One region of the Bradyrhizobium sp. USDA 4369 genome, then DNA from elsewhere that is predicted to be linked to it. Evidence: predicted binding sites of a transcription regulator. Region 1 holds the regulator's gene; the other holds the start of a gene.

Region 1 (3,407 bases):
GATGACGATCTATGAGAACATCGCCTTCGGCATCCGCCTCTATGAGAAGATCTCGAAGTCCGAGATGGACGACCGGGTCGAGAAGGCGCTGCGCGGCGGCGCCCTGTGGAACGAGGTGAAGGACAAGCTCAACGCCTCCGGCCTGTCGCTGTCCGGCGGCCAGCAGCAGCGCCTGTGCATCGCCCGTACCGTGGCTGTCAGGCCCGAAGTGATCCTGTTCGACGAGCCGTGCTCGGCGCTCGATCCGATTTCGACCGCCAAGGTCGAGGAGCTGATCCAGGAACTCTCCGAGAACTATACGATCGCGATCGTGACCCATAACATGCAGCAGGCGGCGCGTGTCTCCGACAAGACCGCGTTCATGTATCTCGGCGAGCTGATCGAGTTCGACGACACCAGCAAGATCTTCACCTCGCCGAGCGATCGGCGGACCCAGGACTACATCACCGGCCGGTTCGGCTGACGCCGACAGCATCATTGCCTTCAGGAGATCATCATGGCCAGTGAACATACCGCCAAGGCGTTCGACAGCGATCTGCAGGATCTGACCCGGCTCGTGTCGGAGATGGGCGGTCTCGCCGAGCGGCTGATCGTCGACTCCGTCGACGCGCTGGTTCGGCGCGACGTCGCGCTTGGCCAGAAGGTCGTCGCCGCCGATGCCGAGGTCGACAAGCTGCAGCGCATCATTGAGGAGCGCGCCGTGCTGACCATCGCGCGCCGGCAGCCGATGGCGGTCGACCTGCGCGAGATCGTCGGCGCGATGCGCGTCGCCACCGATCTCGAGCGCATCGGCGACCTCGCCAAGAACATCGGCAAGCGGGTTGCGGCGCTGGAAAGTGATTTCCATCCGCTCAAGCTGATCCGTGGCCTCGAGCACATGACGGATCTCGTGCAGTCGCAGGTCAAGTCGGTGCTGGATGCCTATGCCGCGCACGATCTGCCGGCTGCGATGGCGGTGTGGAAGGGCGACGAGGAGGTCGATGCCATCTGCACCTCGCTGTTCCGCGAGCTGCTGACCTACATGATGGAAGATCCGCGCAACATCTCGTTCTGCATCCATCTGATGTTCTGCGCCAAGAATATCGAGCGGATGGGCGACCACGCGACCAATATCGCGGAGACGGTGTTCTACATGATCGAGGGCCAGGCGATGGTCGACAAGCGTCCGAAGGGCGACATGACGAGCTTCGCCACCACGGTCCCCGGCAACTGAGAGAGACTCGTTCGATATGACTGCGCGCATCCTGGTGGTGGAAGACGAAGAGGCGCTGACCACGCTCCTGCGCTATAATCTGGAGACCGAGGGCTATGAGGTCGAGACTGTGGGGCGTGGCGACGAGGCCGACACGCGGCTGAAGGAGCGCGTTCCCGATCTCGTGGTGCTCGACTGGATGCTGCCGGGCCTGTCCGGCATTGAACTGTGCCGCCGGCTGCGGACGCGGCCCGAGACCAAGCAGCTGCCGATCATCATGCTGACCGCGCGCGGCGAGGAGAGCGAGCGCGTGCGCGGCCTGGCGACCGGGGCCGACGACTACATCGTCAAGCCGTTCTCGGTCCCTGAGCTGCTGGCGCGGGTGAAGGGTCTTCTGCGGCGGGCGAGCCCGGAGCGGCTGGCGACGGTGCTGTCCTATGGGGACATCGAGCTCGACCGCGAGAAGCGCCGGGTGGCGCGCTCGGGCCGGCCGATCGATCTCGGCCCGACCGAATACCGCCTGCTCGAATTCTTCCTCGAGCATCCGGGCCGCGTGTTCAGTCGTGAGCAGTTGCTCGACAGCGTCTGGGGCCGGGACATCTATATCGACGAGCGCACCGTGGACGTCCATATCGGGCGCCTGCGCAAGCTGCTCAATCCGGGCCGCGAGCAGGATCCGATCCGCACGGTGCGCGGCGCCGGCTACGCGCTCGACGACCGCTTCGCCAAGAGCGAGCAGGCGTAAGCCCGCGGCAGCCGTTTTGCGCGCGGCCATGGGGCTGCCGTCTTGATCCCGTCTGCTGGTCTCCCCATCATGATGACCGGGATGCCGCGGACGCGATGATCAGGACAATTGCTCTCGTTTTAGCCGTGTGGCTCGCCGGCATGGTGCCCGGTTCGGCCGCCGAACTCGAGGATGCCGTGGCCGCGGCGGCCAATGGCCAGCAAGCTATGGCGATGCGGCGGCTGATGCCGTTGGCGGCCAAGGGCGATGCGCGGGCGCAGTTCGATGTCGGCTTCATGCAGGCGTTCGGCTGGGGTGTGCCGCGCAACCCCGCCGAGGCGCTGGCCTGGTACCGGAAGGCGGCGGATCAGGGCCTCGCCGTCGCGCAACATTATCTCGGCGTCGCCTATTACAATGGCGAAGGCGTCGCCCGCGATCATGGCGAAGCTAGCCGGTGGTTTTCTCGCGCAGCGGCCCAGGGCTTCGCCCAGTCGCAATATATGCTCGGCCTGATGATGCTCGACGGGCGGGTGGTCGCGCAGGATGTCGCGCAGGGCTATGCTTGGCTGGTCATGGCGGGGCGAAATGGCGTGCGGTCCGCCGGCCGCGAGGTCCAGCGAGTCACGCTGAGCGAGGCGCAGCGTCGACAGGCGGAGCAGGCCATCGCCGCCTGGCGGCCCAAGCCGGAAACGGCCGAAGCAGGCATTGCCAATCCGCGGCCCGAGCAATTGCTCGGGCTCGACCGGCATATCGGCGAGGTCGTGGATCCCACGGCGTGGCCGGCGTCATCGATCGGTGTCGTCACCGTGGCACAATACAGCACGGGTGGCTCGTGCACGGGCACGCTGGTGGCGCCGCGCCTGGTGCTCACGGCCGCGCATTGCGTCTTCAACGGCGTCGCCCAGGTCAGTCCCGGCAACGTCCACTTCCTGGCCGGCATGAACAAGGGCACGCCGGCAGCCTCGTCGATTGCCGACAAGCTGATCGTGGCGCCGGACTTCGTGCCGATCCAGCACGACAAATGGTCGCTTGACCGCTCGCGCGCCGATTGGGCCCTGATCGTTCTGAAGGACGCGCTGCCTTCGCGGCCGGTGACGGTCACAGCGCTCACGCGCGAGCAACTTGCCGCGGCGACGGCGGCCGGGACCATTTCCGAGATCGGCTACGGCCAGGAACGGCGTTATTCGCCGACCGGACAGCGCAATTGCAGCGCCGGCATGACCGAGGATGGCCGGTTGCTGACGGTGCATTGCTTGGCGAATTTCGGCTATTCGGGCTCGCCGATCCTGGCCGAGATCGGCGGCGAGACGGTCGTCGTCGGGATCTTCTCGGCGTTCCATGAGGAGACCCGGCTGATGTTCGCCGCACCGGCCAGCGGGTTTGAGGCCGCCGTCAGGCGCGAGATCGCCGTGCAAAGCGCCTCGGTCCGGTAAGGCGGGGGTGAGCGAAGGTTTTCAGCGGCTGGTCATTGTTTGTGCGTGACCGGACAGC
Region 2 (3,407 bases), 7.0 Mb from region 1:
CGTCGTGCCGTCCGCCCGGGCTGGCGGCGTCGGGGATCGACACCCGGTCCGGCACGAACGGCTCGAAGAACCAGCGCCGCGCCGGATCCTTCTCCTTCTCCTCGAATTCCCGGCGCATCGCCCTGATCTTCTTGCGCAATTCGATCCCGAGCCGGATCGTGTCGTCCCACAGGACTTCGCCGGAGCGGCCCTTCATCATCTGCGCGCCGACGTCGAGGGAGGCGAACAGCGGATAGAATGGCGACGTCGAGGCGTGCTGCATGAAGCTTTCGTTGAAGCGGCGATGCTCGACCCGGCGGCGCTGACCCTTGATGTGGCGATCCTTGATGTGGATCTGCGACGCCTGCGAGAAGCTCGCGAGCTGCTTGTGGGTCGATTGCGTGGCGATGATGCCGGGGGCGTCGGGCCCGAGCTCGGCAAGACCCATGGCGAAACGGCCCGCATAGAGCGGGTGGAATTTCATGAAGCCCGCCCAGGCCTCGTCGAACATGATGTAGTCGCACAGATGGCCGATGCGCTGCAGGATCATCTCGGCGCTGTGGATCGTGCCGTCATAGGTGCACTGCTCGACAATGGCGACGCGGAACGGTCGCTCCTTGCGCCAGGCCTCGGGGTCCTTCACCAGCGGGTTGTCGCGGATCTGCTGCCGCAACCGCTCCTCGTCGAGCAGATCCCAGCGCATCGGCCCGATCAGCCCCCAGGCATTGCGGACGGTGGGAACATAGATCGGAACGCCGCCGGAGATCAGCAGCGCGCCATGATGGGCGGCCTTGTGATTGTTGCGGTCGAACAGCACGAGGTCGCCGTCGGTCACCAGCGCGCCCAGCACCACCTTGTTGGAGGTCGAGGTGCCGTTGAGGACGAAATAGGTCTTCTCGGCGCCGAAGATCTGCGCCGCCTCCTTCTGTGCGCGCAGCGCCGGGCCCTCATGGGTCAGCAGGTCGCCGAGATCGAGCACGGAATTGTCGAGGTCGTCGCGGAACACGGCTTCGCCGAGATGCTCGACGAAGATCCGGCCGATCGGGCTGCGGCTGTAGAACACGCCGCCATTATGGCCGGGGCAGGTCCAGAGCTGGTTGCCTTCCTCGGCATAGTCGACCAGCGTGCCGAAGAACGGCGTCTTCAACGTCTCGGCATATTGCTTCAGCCGGCTGATCAGGTTCTTGGCGATGAACGCCGGCGTTTCCTCGGACAGGAACACGTAGCCGTCGATGAAGTCGAGCACCTCGACCGGGAGGTCCTCGAACCGCTTGCGGCGAATCAAGAGGATGATCGGGAAATCCAGGCCGCGCCGCCGCATCAGGTTGATCAGCGCCGCCGTCTTGCCCTCCAGCCCCTTCTTGCCCCAGTCCACCACCATGCAGCCGATCGCGGCGTCGGTCTGCACCGCGATCTCGGCATCCTCCAGCTTGCGGGCGCGCACGACCTCGAAACCGGAGCGCTGGATCTCCTCGATGATCTGGTTGAAGCGGAGGCCGGCGAGATCGTCGGTCTCGAACACGGGTGCGGCGAACAGGAAGGTGAAGCGGCGGAAGTATTCCATGAGAGTCTTTCGGCTGGGTGGGCAGCCACCTGTCGACGGCTTCGATGACAATGGGATGACAATCGGGCCGTCTCCGGGTGACGGTTCTGCCGATGGCCTCGCTTTGTTCGTATTCTGCACCTTGAGCACGATTGCGCCCTGGCGCTTGTCTTGATCCTGTCGCAGTGGCAATCGTCCCAACGCTGAGCGACCCGAAAGGACCCATCGTGCTCCCTGATTGGATCTCCCTCGATTGTGCCGCGCCGTCCGAGAGCCATCGGCGGGCGGCCCTGGCGCGCCAGGCGCAGCTGACCAAGCCGCTCGGTGCGCTTGGCCGGCTGGAAGAGGTGGCGGTCGAGCTGGCGGCGCTGCAGGCGACGGACCACCCAGGTGCCGAGCGGGCGCCTGTCGTGCTGTTCGCTGGCGATCACGGGATCGCGGCGCAGGGGGTCTCGGCCTATCCGCCGGAAGTCACGGTGCAGATGCTTCGCAACTTTGCCGGGGGAGGCGCGGCGATTGCGGTGCTCGCCCGTCAACTCAACTGCCCGCTCGATGTGGTCGATGTTGGCACGCTGGCGAGCGATGCCGTTCCTGGCGTGGTGGCCGACAAGACGCGCCGCGGCACGCGCGACTTCAGTGTCGAGCAGGCGCTCACGCCGGAGGAGGTTGCCTTCGCCTGCGACGCCGGACGCCGCGCGCTGGCGCGGCAGGCCGATCATCAGCCGCAGCTCGTGATCTTCGGCGAGATGGGGATCGGCAACACGACATCAGCCGCAGCGATCGCCGCCGCGCTGCTGTCCTGCGCGCCGGCCGACATCGTCGGCAGCGGCACGGGTCTCGACGCCGATGGGCGCGCCAAGAAGGCCGCCGTCATTGCCGCAGCCCTGGCGCGGCATGGACTGACATCGGACGCGGCGGTAGCGGACATCCTGGCCGCCGTCGGCGGCTTCGAGATCATCGCAATGGCCGGCGCCATGATCGCCGCCGCGCAGCGGCGTTGGCCGGTGCTGGTCGATGGCTTCATCGTCTCGGTCGCGGCGCTCGCGGCCGCCAGGCTCAATCCGTCGTGCCGTCCCTGGCTGCTGTTTTCGCACCGCTCGGCCGAGCGCGGCCACGCTTGCGTGCTCGAGGCGCTCGGCGCCAATCCGCTGATCGATCTCGACCTCAGGCTCGGGGAGGCCTCCGGCGCCGCCACCGCGCTGCCGATCATCCGGCTCGCCTGCGCACTGCATAACGGCATGGCCACCTTCGCGGAGGCCGCCGTCTCGGGACGCGACGCGTGATGAGGATTGATCTGCTGCGGCACGGCACGACCGGGCGCGACGGTTATCTCGACGGCCGCACCGACCCGCCGCTCACGGATGACGGCTGGGACCAGGTCAGGCGGCAGACCGCGAGCCGGATGTGGCGCGGCGTCGTGAGTTCGCCCTTGGCACGCGCGCGTGCGGCGGCCGAGGACTATGAGCGGCAGACCGGCTGTGCGTTGGAGATCGATGGCGATTGGCGCGAGCTCCACTTCGGTCGCTGGGACGGACGGAAGCGCAGGGACATTGCCGCCGAGGCCGGCGGAGCCGACTTGCTTGCCGCGTTCTACGCCGATCCCGTAGTTCCGGCGCCTGAGGGCGAGAGTTGGGCCGACCTGCAGGCGCGGGTGGCGCGCGCCGTCGACCGTGTTCTGACCCATTCAGGGGCGGGGCCGGTTCTGGTGGTCAGCCATGGCGGTGCGATCCGGGCCGCGCTATCGCATTTGCTTGGCTGGCCCTTGCCTCAGCTGTGGAGCTTGCGGATTCAGCCCGGCACCCGCATCACGCTCGAAGCCGGGCGGGGGGCGGACGGCGCGCCCTGGGGCGAAATCGTCGAGATCATCCAGCCATGAGTTTGCGTG

Evidence for each region. The regulator PhoB, encoded in region 1, activates phosphate uptake and scavenging genes when phosphate is short. The targets are predictions, from matches to a motif close to TGTCATNNANCTGTCAT.
Region 2: ACVIJ6_RS34585 (Orn/Lys/Arg family decarboxylase) is a predicted target of PhoB. The motif match lies at 1,588-1,604, and genes of this name have one in related genera.

The regions. Positions count from the first base shown of each region.
Region 1 is NZ_JBSRYH010000001.1:551,909-555,315, reverse strand. Features, by position in the region: gene pstB (phosphate ABC transporter ATP-binding protein PstB) at 1-463, shown strand, start outside; gene phoU (phosphate signaling complex protein PhoU) at 497-1,213, shown strand; gene phoB (phosphate regulon transcriptional regulator PhoB) at 1,230-1,937, shown strand; gene ACVIJ6_RS02560 (trypsin-like serine protease) at 2,033-3,349, shown strand.
Region 2 is NZ_JBSRYH010000001.1:7,599,976-7,603,382, reverse strand. Features, by position in the region: gene ACVIJ6_RS34585 (Orn/Lys/Arg family decarboxylase) at 1-1,543, opposite strand, end outside; gene cobT (nicotinate-nucleotide--dimethylbenzimidazole phosphoribosyltransferase) at 1,750-2,805, shown strand; gene ACVIJ6_RS34575 (histidine phosphatase family protein) at 2,805-3,398, shown strand; gene ACVIJ6_RS34570 (adenosylcobinamide-GDP ribazoletransferase) at 3,395-3,407, shown strand, end outside.